DNA from 4 places in the Streptomyces sp. NPDC001406 genome. Region 3 is predicted to be linked to each of the others. Evidence: riboswitches for the same ligand, from Rfam matches in the RefSeq annotation. Region 3 holds a riboswitch; each other region holds the start of a gene.
What was found. Region 3 has a riboswitch for cobalamin ahead of ACFY1J_RS42365 (hypothetical protein). Riboswitches for the same ligand answer to the same signal wherever they lie in the genome.
Positions count from the first base shown of each region.

Region 1: another riboswitch for cobalamin. It lies ahead of ACFY1J_RS10815 (CbtB-domain containing protein); the one in region 3 lies ahead of ACFY1J_RS42365 (hypothetical protein).
Region 2: another riboswitch for cobalamin. It lies ahead of ACFY1J_RS03660 (prenyltransferase/squalene oxidase repeat-containing protein); the one in region 3 lies ahead of ACFY1J_RS42365 (hypothetical protein).
Region 4: another riboswitch for cobalamin. It lies ahead of ACFY1J_RS09925 (cobalamin biosynthesis protein); the one in region 3 lies ahead of ACFY1J_RS42365 (hypothetical protein).

Region 1 covers NZ_JBIAWG010000004.1:121,273-125,941, reverse strand. Annotated here, with positions in the region: gene ACFY1J_RS10830 (STM4013/SEN3800 family hydrolase) at 1-613, shown strand, start outside; gene ACFY1J_RS10825 (STM4012 family radical SAM protein) at 610-1,953, shown strand; gene ACFY1J_RS10820 (STM4011 family radical SAM protein) at 1,964-2,851, shown strand; cobalamin riboswitch at 2,927-3,068, shown strand; gene ACFY1J_RS10815 (CbtB-domain containing protein) at 3,104-3,325, shown strand; gene ACFY1J_RS10810 (CbtA family protein) at 3,347-4,099, shown strand; partial or broken gene ACFY1J_RS10805 (thioesterase family protein) at 4,204-4,669, opposite strand, start outside.
Region 2 covers NZ_JBIAWG010000001.1:835,728-840,396, forward strand. Annotated here, with positions in the region: gene ACFY1J_RS03650 (CbiQ family ECF transporter T component) at 1-714, opposite strand, end outside; gene ACFY1J_RS03655 (SCO2322 family protein) at 851-1,498, opposite strand; gene ACFY1J_RS03660 (prenyltransferase/squalene oxidase repeat-containing protein) at 1,495-2,727, opposite strand; cobalamin riboswitch at 2,842-2,970, opposite strand; gene ACFY1J_RS03665 (phosphotransferase) at 3,042-3,707, shown strand; gene ACFY1J_RS03670 (MBL fold metallo-hydrolase) at 3,761-4,669, opposite strand, start outside.
Region 3 covers NZ_JBIAWG010000026.1:52,195-56,863, forward strand. Annotated here, with positions in the region: gene ACFY1J_RS42355 (DUF5134 domain-containing protein) at 1-192, shown strand, start outside; gene ACFY1J_RS42360 (CbtA family protein) at 301-1,044, opposite strand; gene ACFY1J_RS42365 (hypothetical protein) at 1,056-1,292, opposite strand; cobalamin riboswitch at 1,323-1,474, opposite strand; gene ACFY1J_RS42370 (heavy-metal-associated domain-containing protein) at 1,629-1,919, shown strand; gene ACFY1J_RS42375 (heavy metal translocating P-type ATPase) at 2,035-4,311, shown strand; partial or broken gene ACFY1J_RS42380 (Ig-like domain-containing protein) at 4,378-4,669, opposite strand, start outside.
Region 4 covers NZ_JBIAWG010000003.1:554,433-559,101, reverse strand. Annotated here, with positions in the region: gene ACFY1J_RS09940 (class II aldolase/adducin family protein) at 1-545, opposite strand, end outside; gene ACFY1J_RS09935 (anion permease) at 842-2,089, shown strand; gene ACFY1J_RS09930 (hypothetical protein) at 2,122-2,349, shown strand; cobalamin riboswitch at 2,508-2,648, shown strand; gene ACFY1J_RS09925 (cobalamin biosynthesis protein) at 2,749-3,699, shown strand; gene ACFY1J_RS09920 (cobyric acid synthase) at 3,696-4,669, shown strand, end outside.

The sequences.
Region 1 (4,669 bases), on a different contig from region 3:
CGGCCCGCATCCGCGGCTGTTCGCGGCGGGCTTCGCGGGCAGCGAGACCACCGCCGCGGGCACCTTCGTCTACGACACCCCGGATCTCGTCTCCGGCCTCGCCAAGGTGGGCTATCACACCGTGTGCATCGGAGGCGTGGGCTTCTTCAACAAGCTCGGCCCCCTGGGCTCGGTGCTGCCCGGCCTGTTCCATGAGTCCCACTGGGCCCCGGAGTTCGGCGTCACCGACCCCGACTCCTTCGAGAACCAGGTGGCGTGCGCCGAACGCGTCGTACGCGAACTTCCCACGGAACAACGGCTGTTCCTCTTCGTCAACGTGTCCGCCCTGCACCAGCCGAACTGGTTCCACCTGCCCGGCGCGACCCGCGAGGCCGGGGACACCCGCGCCACGCACGCCGCCGCCCTGGAGTACGTGGACCGGCACATCGGACGGCTCTTCGCCGCCGCGAGCAGCAGACGCCGCTGCTTCGCCGTCGTCTGTTCCGACCACGGCACCGCCTACGGCGACGACGGATACACCGGCCACCGCCTCGGCCACGAGTCCGTCTGGACCGTGCCCTACGCCCACTTCTTCCTGGACCCCGCATCCCGCCCGACGGAGGCCGCCCGATGACCACCGCCGAGCAGACGACGGCGACCAGCCCCTACCAGAGCTACGTGTACGCCTACCCCCACAAGACCGCCTACCGCCGGCTCCACGACCGCCCCCTGCTGAACACCCTCTGGGCGGCCGAGCCCAAGGACACCCTCTCCCTCTACCTCCACATCCCCTTCTGCGAAGTCCGCTGCGGTTTCTGCAACCTCTTCACCCGCATCGGCGCCCCCGACGGCCTGACCGGCGCCTACCTGGACGCCCTGGAACGCCAGGCGGGGGCCGTACGCGAAGCGCTCGGAGACACGGACGAGGTCCGCTTCGCCACGGCGGCCTTCGGCGGCGGCACCCCGACCTTCCTCACCGCCACCGAGCTCGAACGGCTGTGTGGCATCGCCGAACACCGCATGGGCGCCGACCTGAGCGCCGTCCCGCTGTCGGTCGAGGCCTCCCCGGCCACCGCCACCGCCGACCGGCTCACGGTCCTCGCCGACCGCGGCACCACCCGGCTGAGCCTGGGCGTGCAGAGCTTCGTCGACTCCGAGGCCCGTGCCGCCGTACGCCCGCAGCGCCGCGCCGACGTGGAGTCGGCCCTCGCCCGCATCCGTGACACCGGCATTCCCGTCCTCAACATCGACCTCATCTACGGCATCGACGGCCAGACGGAACGGACCTGGCTGCACTCCCTCGACGCCGCCCTCGCCTGGCGTCCCGAGGAGCTCTACCTCTACCCCCTCTACGTCCGCCCCCTGACCGGCCTGGGCCGACGCGGTAGCGGCCCCGACCCCGCCTGGGACGAACAGCGGCTGCGCCTGTACCGCGTCGGCCGCGACCACCTTCTCGCGCACGGCTACACCCAGCAGTCCATGCGCATGTTCCGCCGCACCGACGCCCCGCCCCAGGGCGCCGACGACTACGCCTGCCAGACCGACGGGATGATCGGCCTCGGCTGCGGCGCCCGCTCCTACACGGCCGCTCTGCACTACTCCTTCGACTACGCCGTGGACATGCACGAGATACGCGCGATCATCGACGACTACGTGTCCCGCCCGGCCGCCGACTTCGCCCACGCCGAGTACGGCCGCCCCATCGACACCGACGAGGCCCGCCGCCGGCACCTCCTGCAGTCCCTGCTCCAGGCCGAGGGCCTGCGCCTCGACGACTACCGTGCCCGCTTCGGCACCACCCCCGCCGACCACTTCGGCCCCGAACTCGCCCGCTTCGCCGACCTGGGCTGGCTGACCGACGACCGCGCGACCCTCAGACTCACCCCCGAGGGACTCGCCCACTCCGACGCGATCGGCCCCGACCTGTTCTCGCCGGCGGTCCGGGCCGCCATGGCCGCCTACGAGAGGAAGTGACCGGCCCGCCATGGACCTCACCCTCCTCTACCGGGGCCCCCTCGCCTCCTGCGACTACGACTGCCCCTACTGCCCCTTCGCCAAGCGGCGCGACACGGGCGCCCAACTGCGCGCGGACCGCGCCTCCTTGGAGCGCTTCGCGGCCTGGGCCCGGCAGCAGACCGGCGACCGCCTGTCCCTCCTGTTCACCCCCTGGGGAGAGGGCCTGGTCCGCTCCTGGTACCGGCGCACCCTCGCCGAGCTGTCCCACCTGCCGCACATCCGGCGCGTGGCGATCCAGACCAACCTCAGCTGCCGTACCGACTGGCTCGCCGAGGCCGAGCGCGACACGCTGGCCCTGTGGTGCACCTACCACCCGGGACAGACCCCGTACGACCGCTTCCTCACCAAATGCCGCGAACTGGCCGAGCGCGGCATCCGCTTCAGCGTCGGCATCGTCGGCCTGCCCGACCATCTCGACGGGGCCCGGCGCCTGCGCGCCGACCTGCCCGAGCACGTCTACCTGTGGGTCAACGCCGCCGAGGGACACACCTACACCGACGCGGAGGCCGACCGGTGGACGGCCCTGGACCCGCTCTTCCCGTACAGCCGGCACCCGCACACCAGCGCGGGACTGCCCTGCCGCACCGGCGACTCCGTGATCTCCGTCGACGGCGAAGGCACCGTCCGCCGCTGCCACTTCGTGCCCACCCCGCTCGGCAACCTCTACGACGGCTCCTACCGCACCGCCCTGCGCCCCCGCCCCTGCCCACTCGCCGCCTGCGACTGCCACATCGGCTATGTGCACCTGGAGACGCTGCCCCTGTACGACGTCTTCGCGGGCGGGGTCCTGGAGCGCATCCCGGCCACGGTCCCCGCGACCCCGATCCTGCACCTGTCACACCTGACGGGGAGTTGATCCCACGCCCGCTCCGTCGGACCGCCCGCCGGGAGAGGAAGATCACGCCTGGTGGGTGCGGTCTTGGCCATGCTCCCGACACGCGGTACCGTCGGTTCGATATCGACGACGGCGAGACGGAAGCCGGTGGGAATCCGGCACGGTCGCGCCACTGTATGCGAAGGGCCCCTCGGGCGTTTCGTGAGTCAGACCCGTGGCCGTCGTCCAGTGCACCACCGAGATGGGACGCGAACTCCCAGAGGAGGCCCTGCCATGGCGCAGACCGTCGCCCAGCCGACAGCCACCACCCCCGTAGTTCCCGCCACGCTGCCGCTGAAGGCGATAGCACCCTGGGCGGTCTTCTTCGGCATCCTGATGCTGGTCCTGCTGTACTTCGTCGGCGCCGAGCAGGGCGCCACCTCCGTGTTCAACGGCACGGACGTCCACGAGTGGGTGCACGACGCCCGCCATCTGCTCGGTTTCCCCTGCCACTGACGCGAGGGGCGCCGCACAACCATGAACTCCACAACCGTAAGAAACCTCCTCGTGCGGGGCATGCTCGCCGGCCTGGGCGCCGGCGTGCTCGCCCTCGTCGTCGCCTACTTCCTCGGTGAGCCGAGTGTCGACAACGCGATCAGCTTCGAGGAGGCGCACTCCCACGAGCACGAGATGGAGGTCGTCTCCCGCTCCCTGCAGTCCACCGCCGGACTCGCCACCGGCGTCCTGGTCTACGGGGTCGCCTTCGGCGGCATCGCGGCGCTCGCGTTCTGCTTCGCGCTCGGCCGCGTCGGCCGGTTCAGCCCCCGGGCGACCGCGCTGCTGCTGTCCGGCTGCGCACTGCTGGCCGTGTACGTCGTGCCGTTCATCAAGTACCCCGCCAATCCGCCCTCCGTGGGCGACCCCGACACCATCGGCAAGCGCACCACCCTGTACTTCCTGATGATGGCGCTCAGCGTCCTCCTCGCGATCGCCGCCACCATCCTGGGCAAGCGGCTCGCGCCCTCGCTGGGCACTTGGTACGCGACCGTCGCCGCGGTGGCGGCCTTCGCCGTCGCCATCGGGCTCGCGTTCGCGTTCCTGCCCGTCATCAACGAGGTACCGAAGGACTTCCCGGCGACCCTGCTGTGGCGCTTCCGGCTCTCCGCGCTGGCCATCCAGACGGTGCTGTGGGTCGGATTCGGTCTCGTCTTCGGCGAGTTGGCCGAGCGACTGCTCAATCCCAAGCCCGCGACAGCCTCGTCCGCACGGACAGTTCCAGCCGCGCACTGATCCCTGCAGGACACAAGAGGGCCCTTCGGAACCATCCGGGGGCCCTCTCGCGAGGTCGTGCAGCACGGTGCTGGTGGAAGCGGATCCCGCCTGCCTGCGCCGGCTCAGCGGTCCGGCTGAGGGCGGACGGTCAGGATCTGCTGGGCGTGGCCGACGGGGCCGTCGACGTCGTGCAGGACGGTGCTGGTCAGGCCCTGGCCGGTGGGGCCGAAGGTGACGGTGGTGTCCAAGCCCGTCCAGGTGCCCCGGGGCCGGCGGTGCAGGTGGACGGTCAGATCGACGTTGGGGAACATCCACTCCGTGGGCGGCTGTCGTACGGCGATGCCATCGGCCGTGTCGACGAGAGCGAGATAGGACGCGAGCGGGCTGCTCGGCTCGTCGGCGACGAGGGCGAGCGGGGTGGAGACCCAGGCCGTGGTGCGGCCCGGCCGGGGTGGGCCGACCGGGCGGACGTCGAGGGAGGCGATGTAGCCGCCGGGCCACACGTCGGCCATCGGCCACGCGGCGAGGCTCTCCGGCGGGGCGAGCCGCTCGCCGGGGCCTCCTGCCACGGCGGTGGTGTCAAGCGCC
Region 2 (4,669 bases), on a different contig from region 3:
CGTACGGCGGACCGGGGCGGGGACGTCGGCGGTACGGCCGTAGCCGCGGGCGTCCATCGCGGCGGCCAGGCCGACCGAGCGCTCCAACGCGCCCTCCAGGACCGGGAGTCCGACCTGCAGCAGACCGCGTATGCCCCGGTCCGGGCGGCCGCGCAGCCGGCGGGCGGCACGCAGCCGCTGGACGTCGGCGACCAGGTTCGGGGCGAAGGTGAGGGCGACGACCACGGCCACGCCCATCTCGTACAGCGCGCCGGGCAGGGACTTCAGTAGGCGGGCCGGGTTGGCGAGGGCGTTCGCCGCGCCGACGCAGATCAGCAGCGTGGCCAGTTTCAGGCCGTCGTACAGCGCGAAGACGAGCGCCTCCGCCGTGACCTCGCCGCCGAGCCGGATGCCCTGCGCCAAGTGGGGGAGGGGGACTTCGGGGAGCGTGACGAGGACGTGGGTGCCTGGGATGGGGGAGCCGAGGAGCAGGGCGAAGGCGAGACGGATGAGGAGGACGGCGAGGGCGAGTTTGGCGAACGCGGAGTAGGAGCGGGACCAGGGGGCCGCGGTGCGGTGGGTGGCGACGACGTAGCCGGACGCGGCGATGAGGAGGGCGAGGAGGAGGGGGTTGGTGGTGCGGGTGGCGGCGGTGCCGAGGGCGAGGGACCACAGCCACCAGGCGCCGGGGTGCAGTGTGCCGCGGCGCCGGTGGCGGGGGGTGGGGACGCTCACCGGCGCCGGCGGGGTGCCTCCCCCAAGCTCTCGGCTTCGCTCGAGCAGGGGGGACCCCCATCGCCCACCCGTGCCGCTGGGGGTCGCCCCTGCTCGAAGAGCTTGGGGGAGGCACGACTGCCCGCGGCTGAAGCGGCTAGACATCCCTGCGGCGGCGCGTCTGCCACACCGCTGCCGCTCCCAGGAGTACGACCACACCCACCCCGGCCAGCAGTCCCACCGATGGGCCGTGATGGTCCGGTGTCGTCGGCTTCCCGGTGGCAGCTGTCGGCTTCTTCTGCGCACTCACCTGCTCCCCGCACCCCTTCACCGGATACCCCGAGATCGCGCACAGCAGGGCGTTGGTGTCGTAGCGGAGGGGCTTGGCGACCGTTGCCAGGGCCTCTGCCGTTGTCGCGTCGGGGGACACACGGGCGCAGGCCGTGCGGCGGGCGGGTGGGGTCTCGCCGGACGGGGCGTCCGTGGGGGTACCGAAGTCGATGACGAGCGCCACCCGCTTCTTTCCCTTGGCGGCGGGCGTCCCGGCGCAGATCGTGTCGAAGTCCGCCGTGCCGCGCGGACGGGTGGCGTCGGCGGAGTCCTCGCTCACCGCGAAGCGGAAGCCCTGCACGTCCCCGTCGACGGGACGGGCCGTCGACGGGCCCTGGGTGGCGTAGGTCCAGCGGTGGCCGTCGCGCTCCCAGAAGGACCAGTAGCGGTAGCCGACGGCCTCTGCCTGAGCCGCGGACGCCCACAGGACGAGCGCGGCCAGCAGCAGTGGCACGGCACGGCGGACGGCGGTCACGGCTGCTGCTGCTTCCTGCGGCTGCTGATCAGGAAGCCGACGCCTGTGCCCGCGACCAGACCGGTGCCGACGATCCACCAGACGCCGTAGCCCGAGTCGGACTTGTCGGACTTCGCGGCCTCGTATCCGGTGGGCTTCTTGACCAACTGCGGGGCCGGCCCGGTCGTGTTGAGCGCCTGCACGAGGTTCGTACCGCCGAAGCTGAACGGGCTCTTGCCCATGGCGTGCGCGGCGAGGATCAGCTCGGCGTAGGCCGCCGGGCCGCTCTGCTTCGCCCAGGAAAGGGCGTTCTTCTCCAGCCAGGCGTACGGCTTCTCCGCCTCCGTCTTCCAGCCCCGCGCGGCGAGCGCGACGACCGCGTCGGCGGTGTTGCCGTAGTCGGGCTGGTCCTTGGCGCCGGGGAGCGCCGACTTGAGGTGGTCGTCGTTGCGGAGGAGCGTCACCGCCAGGTACGCGGCGCCGTTGCCCGACACTCCGCCCGCCGTGAGCGGCTTGTCCTTGGCGCACTGCCCGTAGTCGGCCTGCCTGTCCACGGCCGTCGCCACGAACCCCTTGCCGAGGGCGCCCAGCACCCCGGCCGCCGTTGCGTCCGCGTTGGCCGCCAGCTCGCCCTTCTTGTCCGGCTGATAGGCGAGCGCGCCGCCGGCCTTGGCGTCACAGGGGAGGGACATCTTCGCCAGCAGGTCGTACGGCGACTTGCCGCCCGTGCGGACGCCGGCGGGGTCCTCGCCCGCCGCCGCGAGGGCGCCGATGACGACGGACGTGGAGTTCGTGTCGCTGGCCCCGTGCGGGGTGTATCCCCAGCCGCCGTCCTTGTTCTGCTGCGACTTCAGCCAGTCCACCGCCTTGCGGATCGCACCGTCGTGCCCGCCGACCGCCTTGAGGGCCTGTGCGGCGGCGGCCGTGCTGTTGGTGTCGACCATGACGCCGCTGTCGCAGGCCTTGGCCGGGTCGGCGCGGAAGGCGGCGAACGCGCCGTTCGCGCACTGCTGCCCGGCCAGCCAGTCCACGGCCTTGGCCGCGGGCGTCACATCCACCGCCCGCTGGGCGATCATCGCCAGCGACTGGCGCCAGACGCCGTCGTACTTCGGGTCCGCGGTGCCGTACAGGCCGGACGGGAGGGCCGTCGACGGGGACGCGGATGCAGACGGGTCGGCGGCTGTGGCGGGCGTGGCCGTGCCGATCACGGCGACGGCTCCCAGCACCGCGGCACTGCGGCGTACGTTCATGGTCGGCGGGTGCCTCTCCCTGCGGGGAGTCGGGCAGCACGGGACACCCCGGGCGGCTCGGCTCCGTATACCTCGACGGTGCCGTGCGCGGGCGGACCCCGGCGCACGTGAGCCGGTCAACGTCCCGTGCGAGGCGGTCCGGCTCACCGCCCTTGCGGCGGATTACGGTTGCGGGTCAGCGCCGGAATTGCACCGGCTTTCCCCCGTACGGGTGTGATGACGACGCGGTCACTCTACCGGCACGTAACCGGAGGGCTCAGGGGTGGTCGTGGGCAGGGGGCACTGCCTCCGGGTCCTGTGGCTAAGGTCACGCCATGACGACCACGGGGAGACTGCTGGGCTCCGGCCGCTCGGCCGACGTGTACGAGATCGACGAGGCGTGGGTGCTGCGTCGCGACCGGGAGGGCTGGGGGGACGCGGCCGCCGAGGGCGCGGTGATGACGTACGTACGGGACCACGGGTATCCCGTGCCCCGGGTACGGCCCTCCGGCTCGCGCACCGACCTGGTGCTGGAGCGGCTGTCCGGGCCGACGATGCTGGAAGCCCTGCTGGCGGGCTCGATCGGGCCGGGGGAAGGGGGCGCGATGCTTGCCGGGCTGCTGCGGCAGCTGCACGCCGTGCCCGCCCGGGACTCCGCCGACCCCGATGCCCGTGTCCTGCACCTGGACCTCCACCCGGACAACGTGATCCTCACGCCGGACGGCCCCCGTGTCATCGACTGGACCAACGCGGAGGACGGCCGGCCGGGCCTCGACTGGGGCATGTCCGCGGTGATCCTGGCCCAGGTCGCCGTCGGCGCCGAGCCGATCGCCGACCCGGCCCGCGCGATGCTCACCGCCCTGCTCGCCGACCCCTCCGCCCTCACGGAGTCCGGCCTCACCGAGGCCCGCACCCGCCGCGCGGCCAACCCGACGATGAGCCGCCGTGAGGTCGAACTCCTGGGCGCCGCCGAGGACTTGGTACGAGCGCTGGTGTCGTAGGCGGACACGACCAGGTCGCGGGCCGGGCCGGGCGGCACCGTTCCACGAACGGCTCACACCGCCACGTACGCCACCGGCTCGCTCCCCGCCACCGCCTCCGCGCGCCCCTGCTTCACCAGGCGGCGGACATGGGCCTCGGCCTCCGAGACCGCGATGTTGCGTGAGCCGTAGGGAATCTGGTCCCAGGGGCGGTTCCACTCCATTCGCTCGGCCAGCTGCCAGGGCGTGAGGGGCACGACGAGCAGGGCCAGGAGCCCGGCCAGCCGCTCCTCGTGATGCGCCAGCAGGTCCCGCACGCGGGCGGGCGCGTTAGTGAACGCGTGCTGGTGGGCGGGGAGCACCTCGGCGGGGGTCAGACGGCCGACCCGTTCCAAGGAGTCGAGGTAGTCGCCGAGGGGATCGGTGACGGTCGTGTCGTCCGGGTCCTCGTACAGGCCGATGTGCGGGGTGATCTCCGGGAGCAGATGGTCGCCCGAGAAGAGCCGTCCGTGGCCGGGGAGCCGGGACGGGTGTTCTTCCTCCAGGTGCAGGCAGACATGGCCCGGGGTGTGACCCGGCGTCCAGATCGCGCGCAGCCGGCGGCCGGGCAGGGGAAGGAGTTCACCGGGGACGATCTCCCGGTCGGGCAGTGCGGGGGAGAGGCCGGGGAGGGTGCGGCGCCGGGCGGCGCGCAGCGGGGCCACATGTTCCTCCGGGGCACCGGCGGCCACGAGTTTGGCCGCCATGTACGTGAACCAGCGCTCCGGGCGGGTCTCGCGGGTCCGGCGCACGATCGCCGTGTCGGCCGCGTGCATGGCGATCCAGGCGCCCGAGGCCTCCCGCACCTTGCCCGACAGGCCGTGGTGGTCGGGGTGGTGATGGGTGATCACCACGCCGTGCAGCTCGGCGACGGACGTACCGCAGGCCGTCAGACCGTCGGCGAGGGCGTCCCAGGAGGCCGGGTCGTCCCAGCCGGTGTCGAT
Region 3 (4,669 bases):
CTTGCCGTCCCGGACACACTGGTTGTGTTCCTGGCGTCGCTGACGCTCTCCGTCTGGGACAAGGCGCGGACGGGCGAGCCGACTTGTCGGGGCCGCCGCCGTAAGGTCGGCGCCGCACCGGACGCCGCACTGGCGGCACACATCGGCATGGGGGTGACCATGTCCGGGATGCTGCTGATGATGGCTGCCTGATGGCAGCCATCATCAGCCCGGCCCGGCAGATGCCGGCCGGTCCTCGATGGCCGCGGCCGGCATCGGCAACGTACGCGCATGCCGGCCGCGGCCCTGCAGCCTGAGCCGTCAGGCGGCGGGAACGGCCGGGAGGGGCGTGGCCGCCCTCACACCGCGCGCCGCCCGCAGCCCGAGGAGGCCGAAGCCTGCGGCCATCCCGCCCCACATCAGCCCCATGGAGGCGGCCGAGAGCAGCCGGAAGTCCCACACCGGCGTGGCCGGGGCGCTCACCGCGTCAGGGTTGTCGGGGAGCGCGAACAGCAACGCCAGAGCGGCCACGACAACGGCCGCCACGACGAATTGGCGCGCAGGCGCGCCGTACTCGCGCTGGGCCAGCCACTCGTGCAGCCGCCAGGCCAGCACGACGGCGATCACACCGATCGCGATCGCCGCCAGCCAGGCTCCGGACCGAAGCCCGATCGTTCCCGGATCGCCAACGCCCGGAGGATTGGCGGGATAGCGGAGGAACGGCAGCAGCCAGACGCCGGTGAACGCGGCTCCCGCGAGCGCCAGGGACCGCTGCCAGGGGGTGGCGTCCGGGTCCCTGTGGTACAGGATCGCGTACACCACGGCGAAGAGCACCCCGATCGCCGCGCCGGTGACGACGGCGGCCACCACGAGACCCGCGTGCTGGGTGGAGCGGGAGAAGACCTCGGCGGCGGTCGTGCCGCTCGCCTCTTCACGGGCGGCCTCCAGCCGCACGGCCCGGTCCAGTACCGGCTCCGCGAACAGGTACGAGAAGCCGCCGCTGACCAGCCCGGCGGCCCCGCCGGCAAGCGCACCGCGCCCCAGCAGAGACAGGAGAGAAGTCATCGACGTGCTCCTCAGTGGCAGGGGGCGCCGAGGAGATGGCGGCCGTCGTGGGCGAACTCGTGGACGTAGTTGGCCGATGCCGCGATCTTGCCCAGCACCGGGGAGAGCAGTGCGCCCTGGTCCAGGAAGACCGCGTCGAGCGCGACCAGCGCGAGGATGACCACCGCCGCGGTGATGAGTCCGTCGCGCAGCGGATGGACGACCAGCCCTGTGACCGATCGCGCCTCGGGGACCGCCGAAGCACTCATGGAACCTCCTCATGGGGTGCACACGCCCCACTTGCCTGGAGGACGACGGGTCAGTGTCTGACTCCCGGGGCACCCCGGTCACAGTGGCGGGACCGTCCCGGATTCTCACCAGGTTCCTGCGCACCGTCGCCTCGATGTGAAGTTGTCGTCGCAGGTCCGCGACGCATACTAAGCACCTTAGTGAGCACAGCACGGGAGGGCCAGAGCCGTGTGGGCAGCATTACAGGTGGAGAAATACCCCCAGGGGGTATAGTCTCCGTTGTCGTCGGGATGAGCCGAAGAATCCCTATCGGCCTCAGGACCGACCCCACGCATCCACACCCTGAGGAAGAAACAATGACCGAACAGACGAACTCCAGCTCCTGCTGCGGCGGTTCCTGCGGCTCGGGCACCGCGACCGATGTTCAGGGCATCGGCGTCACCACCGTGTACAAGGTGTCGGGCATGACCTGCGGCCACTGCGAAGGCTCGGTCTCGAAGGAGATATCCGGCCTGGAAGGCGTCACCTCCGTCACGGCCGTCGCCAAGACCGGAGAGGTCACCGTCACCTCCGCCGCCCCGCTCGACGAGGCGGCCGTGCGCGCCGCCGTCGATGAGGCCGGCTACGAGCTCGTCAGCCAGGCCTGACGGCCCCTTCGGGGCTCGCCGCCCCGGCCATCACGCGATTCGCCTCCCCACGCCGGGACCTACCGCTCCGCTGATACGGACGCCGTACGTCCCGGCCTCCTTACAGGAGATACGCATGACCAGCACGGCACCCGAGACGACGCTCAGCGGTACGGCCTCTGCCCCCTCCGAAGTCGAGCTCTCCATCGGCGGCATGACCTGCGCCTCGTGCGCGGCCCGCGTCGAGAAGAAGCTCAACCGAATGGACGGCGTCACCGCCACGGTCAACTTCGCCACCGAGAAGGCGAAGGTCGCCTACGGCCCGGGCATCGAGGTCGCCGATCTCATCGCCACCGTGGTGAAGACCGGCTACACCGCCGAAGAGCCGCCGCCTCCCGCTCCCCCGGCCGGCGACACCGCCGAGGCCGCTCCGGCGGAGCCGGACGGCGAGCTGCTCTCCTTGCGTCAGCGTCTGACTGTGTCTCTGGTGCTTTCGGTGCCGGTCATCCTCATGGCGATGGTTCCTGCCCTGCAGTTCGACAACTGGCAGTGGCTGTCGCTGTCGCTGGCCACGCCAGTTGTCGTCTGGGGCGCCCTCCCCTTCCACAGGGCAGCGTTCACCAATGCCCGGCACGGCGCGGCGACCATGGACACGCTGGTCTCCATCGGCACGCTCGCCGCCTTCGGCTGGTCGCTCTGGGCGCTGTTCTTCGGCCATGCGGGCATGCCGGGCATGCGGCACGGCTTCGGCCTCACCGTCTCCCGCACGGACGGCTCCTCCTCCATCTACCTGGAGGCCGCGGCCGGCGTGACCGCCTTCATCCTCTCGGGGCGCTATCTGGAGGCGAAGTCCAAGCGCAAGGCAGGCGCCGCCCTGCGGGCGCTGCTGGAGCTCGGCGCCAAGGACGTCTCCGTGCTGCGTGACGGCAAGGAAGTCCGCGTTCCCGTCGCACAGTTGGCGGTCGGCGACCGGTTCGTCGTACGGCCCGGCGAGAAGGTCGCCACCGACGGCACCGTCGTCGAAGGCGTCTCCGCCGTGGACGCGTCCATGCTGACCGGCGAGTCCGTACCCGTCGATGTGACCGTCGGCGACGCGGTAACCGGTGCCACGGTCAACGCCGGCGGCCGGCTCGTCGTGGAGGCGACCCGCGTCGGCGTGGACACCCAGCTCGCACGGATGGCCAAGCTGGTCGAGGACGCGCAGAACGGCAAGGCCGAGGTGCAGCGCCTCGCCGACCGGATCTCGTCGGTCTTCGTGCCTGGGGTCATCCTCATCGCCCTAGGCACCCTGCTGACCTGGCTGTTCGTCACCGGTGACGCCACCGCCGCGTTCACCGCGGCCGTCGCCGTGCTCATCATCGCCTGCCCGTGCGCGCTGGGTCTGGCCACGCCGACCGCACTGATGGTCGGCACAGGGCGCGGCGCCCAGCTCGGCATCCTGATCAAGGGTCCGGAGGTGCTGGAGTCCACGCGGCGGGTCGACACCGTCGTCCTGGACAAGACCGGCACCGTGACCACCGGCCGGATGACCCTCCAGGACGTGTACGTCGCCAAAGGCATGAAGGAGGGCGAACTGCTTTGGGTGGCGGGCACGTTGGAGCAGGCCTCCGAGCACCCGATCGCGCGGGCGATTGCCGCCGGGGCCATCGAGCGGGTCGGAAACCTGCCGGTCCCGGAGAACTTCGACAACGTCGCCGGCCTGGGCGTCCAGGGCATCGTCGACGGGCACGCGGTGCTCGTCGGACGCGAGCGGCTTCTGAAGGAATGGGCCATCGAGCTGCCCCTCGAGCTGGCCGAGGCCAAGTCCGCGGCGGAGGCCGAGGGCCGTACGGCGCTGGCCGTCGCCTGGGACGGTCACGCGCGCGGTGTGCTCACCGTCGCCGACGCGGTCAAGGAGACCAGCGCCGAAGCCGTCGCCGAACTGCGTCGACTCGGCCTGCGGCCCGTCCTGCTGACCGGCGACAACCAGCTCGTCGCAGAGTCCGTGGCCCGGGCGGTGGGAATCGACGAGGTGATCGCCGAGGTCCTCCCCCAGGACAAGGTGGACGTCGTCAGGCGACTGCAGAACGAAGGCCGTACGGTCGCCATGGTCGGCGACGGCGTCAACGACGCGGCTGCCCTGGCCACCGCAGACCTTGGCCTTGCGATGGGCACCGGCACGGACGCGGCGATCGAGGCGGGCGACCTGACCCTCGTACGAGGCGACCTGCGCGTGGCCGCGGACGCCATCCGCCTCTCACGCAAGACCCTCGCCACCATCAAGGGCAACCTCTTCTGGGCGTTTGGCTACAATGTCGCCGCCTTGCCTCTGGCCGCCTTCGGCATGCTCAACCCGATGATCGCGGGCGCGGCCATGGCGTTCTCCTCGGTCTTCGTCGTGACCAACAGCCTGCGGCTGCGATCCTTCAAGTAACCACGAGCGGCGAGGAATTCGATGGGAGGCACCCGGCAAGCCCGGGGCCTCCCATCGTCGGTCGAATCAGCCCCCCCCCGGCCTGTCCAGGAAGTGCCCCAACTCTGCGTTGAGCGCATCCGGTCGCTCCAACATCGGCATGTACCCGGTACGTTCGATCACCACTGCCTCAAGCGGTGCCGTGACACCAGCGATGACATCGGTGCCCGGCTTCCAGAACGCCTTGGGCCGCAAGTCGATCCGGTCCCGTCCGTCCCGGTCCTTCAACCAGCTCCACGCGCCGGCGAATACGGGGCTGGAGGTGACCTCCAAGCGGCGCTCGACGGCCGCCTTGTCGTGGATCGGCTTGTTGAACACG
Region 4 (4,669 bases), on a different contig from region 3:
TGGAGGAGGCAGCCCGAGCGGTCGGTGAGGGCCTGGAGCATGTTCTCGGCCAACTCGTCGGTGCCGTACGTCGCATAGGGGGCGACCCGGACGGGGCCGCCGAGGGCACCGGTCATGTAGTGGATCGACGGGAGTTCGGTGACGAGCGTCGAGACGGCGGTCGCGTGGACGGCGTGGGTGTGCACGACGGCGCGGGCGTCGGTGGTGCGGTAGACGGCGAGGTGCATGGGCAGCTCGCTGGTCGGGACGAGGGTGCCGAGCACCTGCCGCCCGGCGAGGTCCACCCCGGTGACGTCGTCCGGCGTCAGCCGGTCGTAGGGCACGCCCGACGGCGTGACCAGCACGGTGTCTCCGACGCGCACGGACACATTGCCGGAGGTGCCGACGACCAGTCCGTCGGACACGGTCCGGCGGGCCGTCGCGACGAGCGACTCCCAGGCGTGCGCCTCCCCGTCGGACGCAGACCTCCTCCGTACCTCCGGCACAGGCGGTGCGCCCTCCCGGTCATCGCGTCCGTCCCGCTGGTCCCGCCGCTGCTCAGCCATGCGGCGATCCTGCCAGCCGGCGCCCCGGCGTCCGCGGCGGGCCTGCCGAAGGGACACGGCGTCCCGTCCCACCAGGTCGTCTGCGGGGTGACCAAAGTCTCTTCGACGGGCCGTGGAACCGGCTGAGGTCGTTCGCCCGGGGCAACCGGTCAAGGGGCGTCTGGGCCGCCGGGCCGGAGTGGAGCGGCGGCCCCTCGTTTGCGACACCCTGAGTCCTGCCCCAGTTCACCTTCCGTTCACCCAGGTTGCCTACGGTCAACCAGCCAATGACGTCCTCTGAACGATTGCCTGGGTAAATGGAAAACTTCTCGCTGATCCTCGCGATTGTGGTGATAACCGCACTCGCGTTTGATTTCACGAACGGTTTCCACGACACCGCCAACGCGATGGCCACGACCATCTCGACCGGTGCGCTCAAGCCCAAGGTCGCGGTGGCCATGTCCGCCGCGCTCAACCTTGTAGGCGCCTTCCTCTCCGTGGAGGTCGCCAACACGATCTCCAAGGGTCTCGTCGACGAGACCGGCATCCGTCCCGAGGTCATCTTCGCCGCCCTGGTCGGCGCGATCCTCTGGAACCTGCTGACCTGGCTGGTCGGGCTCCCGTCCAGCTCCTCGCACGCCCTGATGGGCGGTCTGATCGGCGCGACGATCGCGTCGGCCGGCACCGGCGCCGTCCACGGCGGCGTGCTCGTCACCAAGGTCCTGATCCCGGCCGTCGCGGCCCCGATCGTCGCCGGCGTGGCCGCCATGCTCGCCACGAGGTTCTCCTACGGGCTGGGCAAGGACGCCGACAGCGCGGCCACCCGCAAGGGCTACCGCGCCGGCCAGATCGCCTCCGCCGGTCTCGTCTCCCTCGCCCACGGCACCAACGACGCGCAGAAGACGATGGGCATCATCACCCTCGCGCTGATCGCCGGCGGCGCCATCGCCCCCGACTCCAACCCTCCCGTCTGGGTGATCCTCTCCGCCGGCCTCGCCATCGCGCTCGGCACCTACATCGGCGGCTGGCGCATCATCCGCACCATGGGCAAGGGCCTGACCGACCTTCAGCCGCAGCAGGGCTTCTCCGCCCAGACCAGCGCCGCGACGGTCATCCTGGCCTCCTCCCACCTGGGCTTCTCCCTCTCCACCACGCACGCCGTCTCCGGCTCCGTGATGGGCGCGGGCATGGGCCGCAAGGGCGGCGTGGTCCGCTGGTCCACCGCGACCCGCATGGTCGTGGCCTGGGCGCTGACCCTGCCGGCGGCCGCTCTGGTCGCTGCGCTCGCGGAGTCCGTGACCGACCTGGGCAATTGGGGCACCGCGGTCGTCGCCGTCTTCCTGATCGCCTCCAGCGCCGCGATCTGGAAGCTCTCCCGCCGCCAGGTGGTCGACCACAGCAACGTCAACGACACCGAGGAACCGGCCGGTGTGGTGACCACCGCGATGGCCGCCGTGACGCCGCCCCCGGCGGGCACCGTGACCGAGGACCTGACGGCCACCATCCCGTCCCCCGCGACTGCCCCCGCCACCGACCCGGCCGCCCCTCCGGCCGCCACCGTCTGACCCCGAGACCCGGTTACTAAGGAAGCATCACCATGAAGATCGACTGGGCAGCCCTCGGCTCCGTCTTCGGCGTCAGCCTCGTGGTCACCGTGGGCCTCGTGGCCCTGTTCACCCTGGGCGTCAAGGGCCTCGCGCACCGCGAGCGCGCCACGGCCCAGGGCGGCTCCGCCCCCCTCGCGGTCACCGGAGCGTACGTCTGCTTCGCGGCCTGCGCGGCGGCGGTGGCGTACGGCATCTACCTGATCATGGCCAAGGCCTGACCCCGGCCCAGCTCACGGCCAAGGCCTGAGCGAGCTTCACCGGGCTCCTCCCCGATGCTTCGGGGAGGAGCCTTTTCGCGTGCCCCCACACCCGCCCGCGCAGCGCCGGTGTGGGCCTCAGCACACTCTCCCCTTGCAGGTCAACGGCAAGTTGACGGCCCTTCCGGGGGCGTGGTGGACTGCCGGAGCCATGTACGGCGGCAAGGGAGGAAGCCGGTGTGAATCCGGCGCGGTCCCGCCACTGTCACCGGGGAAGAACTCTCCGGAAGCCAGGAACTCCCACCGCCGGTCTCGTCGAACCAGGGCGCGGACACCCTGAGTGAGGACATATCGCCATGCTCGGCTGCCGATTGAGGTACAGCACCAGGTCGCTGCTCGACCCCACGGCCGGCTGAGCCGATGCGTGCCGATCGCGTCTTCGCGTACGGCGCCTCCGCCGGCCTCCTCGGTGACCTTCTCCTGGGCGATCCACGCCGTGGGCATCCGGTCGCCGCGTTCGGGCGTGCGGCAAGCGCCGTGGAGCGGGTGCTGTGGCGGGACCACCGCGGCCGGGGCGCCCTGCACACCGCCGCGTGCGTCGGTGGGGCCGTGGCCCTCGGCGCCCTCGCCCGCCGAGCCGTACGTCCCTCCCCCGCCGCCTCCGTCGCGCTCACCGCTGCCGCCACCTGGGCCGTGGTCGGGGGGACTTCGCTCGCCCGGGAGGCCCAGGCCGTCGGGCGTGCCCTGGAGGCGGGCGACGTGGCAGGGGCCCGTGCCCGGCTGCCTCACCTCTGCGGACGCGATCCGCAGGCGCTCGACGCCGACGGGATCGCCCGGGCCGTGGTCGAGTCCGTCGCGGAGAACACGTCCGACGCCGTCGTAGGGGCGCTGGTGTGGGGCGCCGTGGGCGGCGTGCCCGGACTGCTCGGGTTCCGCGCGGTCAACACCCTTGACGCCATGGTCGGGCACAAGTCCCCCCGGTACCGGCGCTACGGGTGGGCCTCCGCCCGGCTCGACGACGTCGCCGGATGGCCGGGGGCCCGCCTCACCGCCGTACTGGCCGCCGTCGCGGGCCCGGATCCGCGCGGCGCCCTGCGTGCCTGGCGGGCCGACGCACGCCGGCATCCCAGTCCCAACGCCGGTCCCGTCGAGGCCTCCTTCGCGGGGGCCCTGGGCGTGCGGCTCGGCGGAACCCTCTCCTACGGAGGGCGGGTCGAGCTCCGGCCCGTGCTCAACGGTGCCGGCCGCGCCGTGGCCACCGAGGACATCGACCGGGCCGTACGGCTCTCCCGTCGGGTCGGTCTGCTCGCGCTCGGCGTCGGAGTCGCCGTGCGCGGCGTCGTAAGCAAGGCAAAGGGGGGCACGTCATGAACGGTGGTCTGCTCGTCGCCGGCACCACCTCCGACGCGGGCAAGAGCGTCGTGACGGCGGGGATCTGCCGGTGGCTGGTGCGACAGGGCGTCAAGGTCGCGCCCTTCAAGGCGCAGAACATGTCCCTCAACTCGTTCGTGACGCGCGAGGGCGCCGAGATCGGACGGGCACAGGCCATGCAGGCCCAGGCGTGCCGGGTGGAGCCCAGCGCGCTGATGAATCCCGTGCTGCTCAAGCCCGGTGGTGAGCAGAGCAGCCAAGTCGTGCTGCTGGGGAAGCCGGTGGGCGAGTTGAGCGCCCGCGGCTATCACGGGGGCCGGCAGCAGAGACTTCTCGGAACCGTTCTCGACTGTCTCGCCGAGCTGCGGGGCACGTATGACGCGGTGATCTGTGAGGGGGCGGGCTCTCCCGCCGAGATCAATCTGCGGCGGACCGACATCGTGAACATGGGGATCGCGCGCAACGCCCGGCTCCCTGTGCTCGTCGTCGGCGACATCGACCGCGGGGGCGTATTCGCCTCCTTCTTCGGGACCGTGGCCCTGCTCTCGCCCGAGGACCAGGAACTGGTCGCCGGGTTCCTGGTGAACAAGTTCCGTGGGGACGTGTCCCTGCTGGAGCCGGGGCTCGACATGCTGAACGGGCTCACCGGGCGGCGCACCTACGGAGTGCTGCCGTTCCGGCACGGGCTCGGCATAGACGAGGAGGACGGGCTGCGCGTCTCGCTGCGCGGCACCGTGCGCGAGTCGTCCGTCGCCCCGCCCGTCGGGGAGGACGTGCTGCGGGTCGCCGTCTGCGCGATCCCGCTCATGTCCAACTTCACCGACGTGGACGCCCTGGCCGCCGAGCCCGGTGTCGTCGTGCGGTTCGTGGACCGGCCGGAGGAACTCGCCGACGCCGACCTCGTCGTGATCCCGGGCACCCGGGGCACGGTCCGGGCACTGGAGTGGCTGCGGAAGCGGGGACTGGCGGA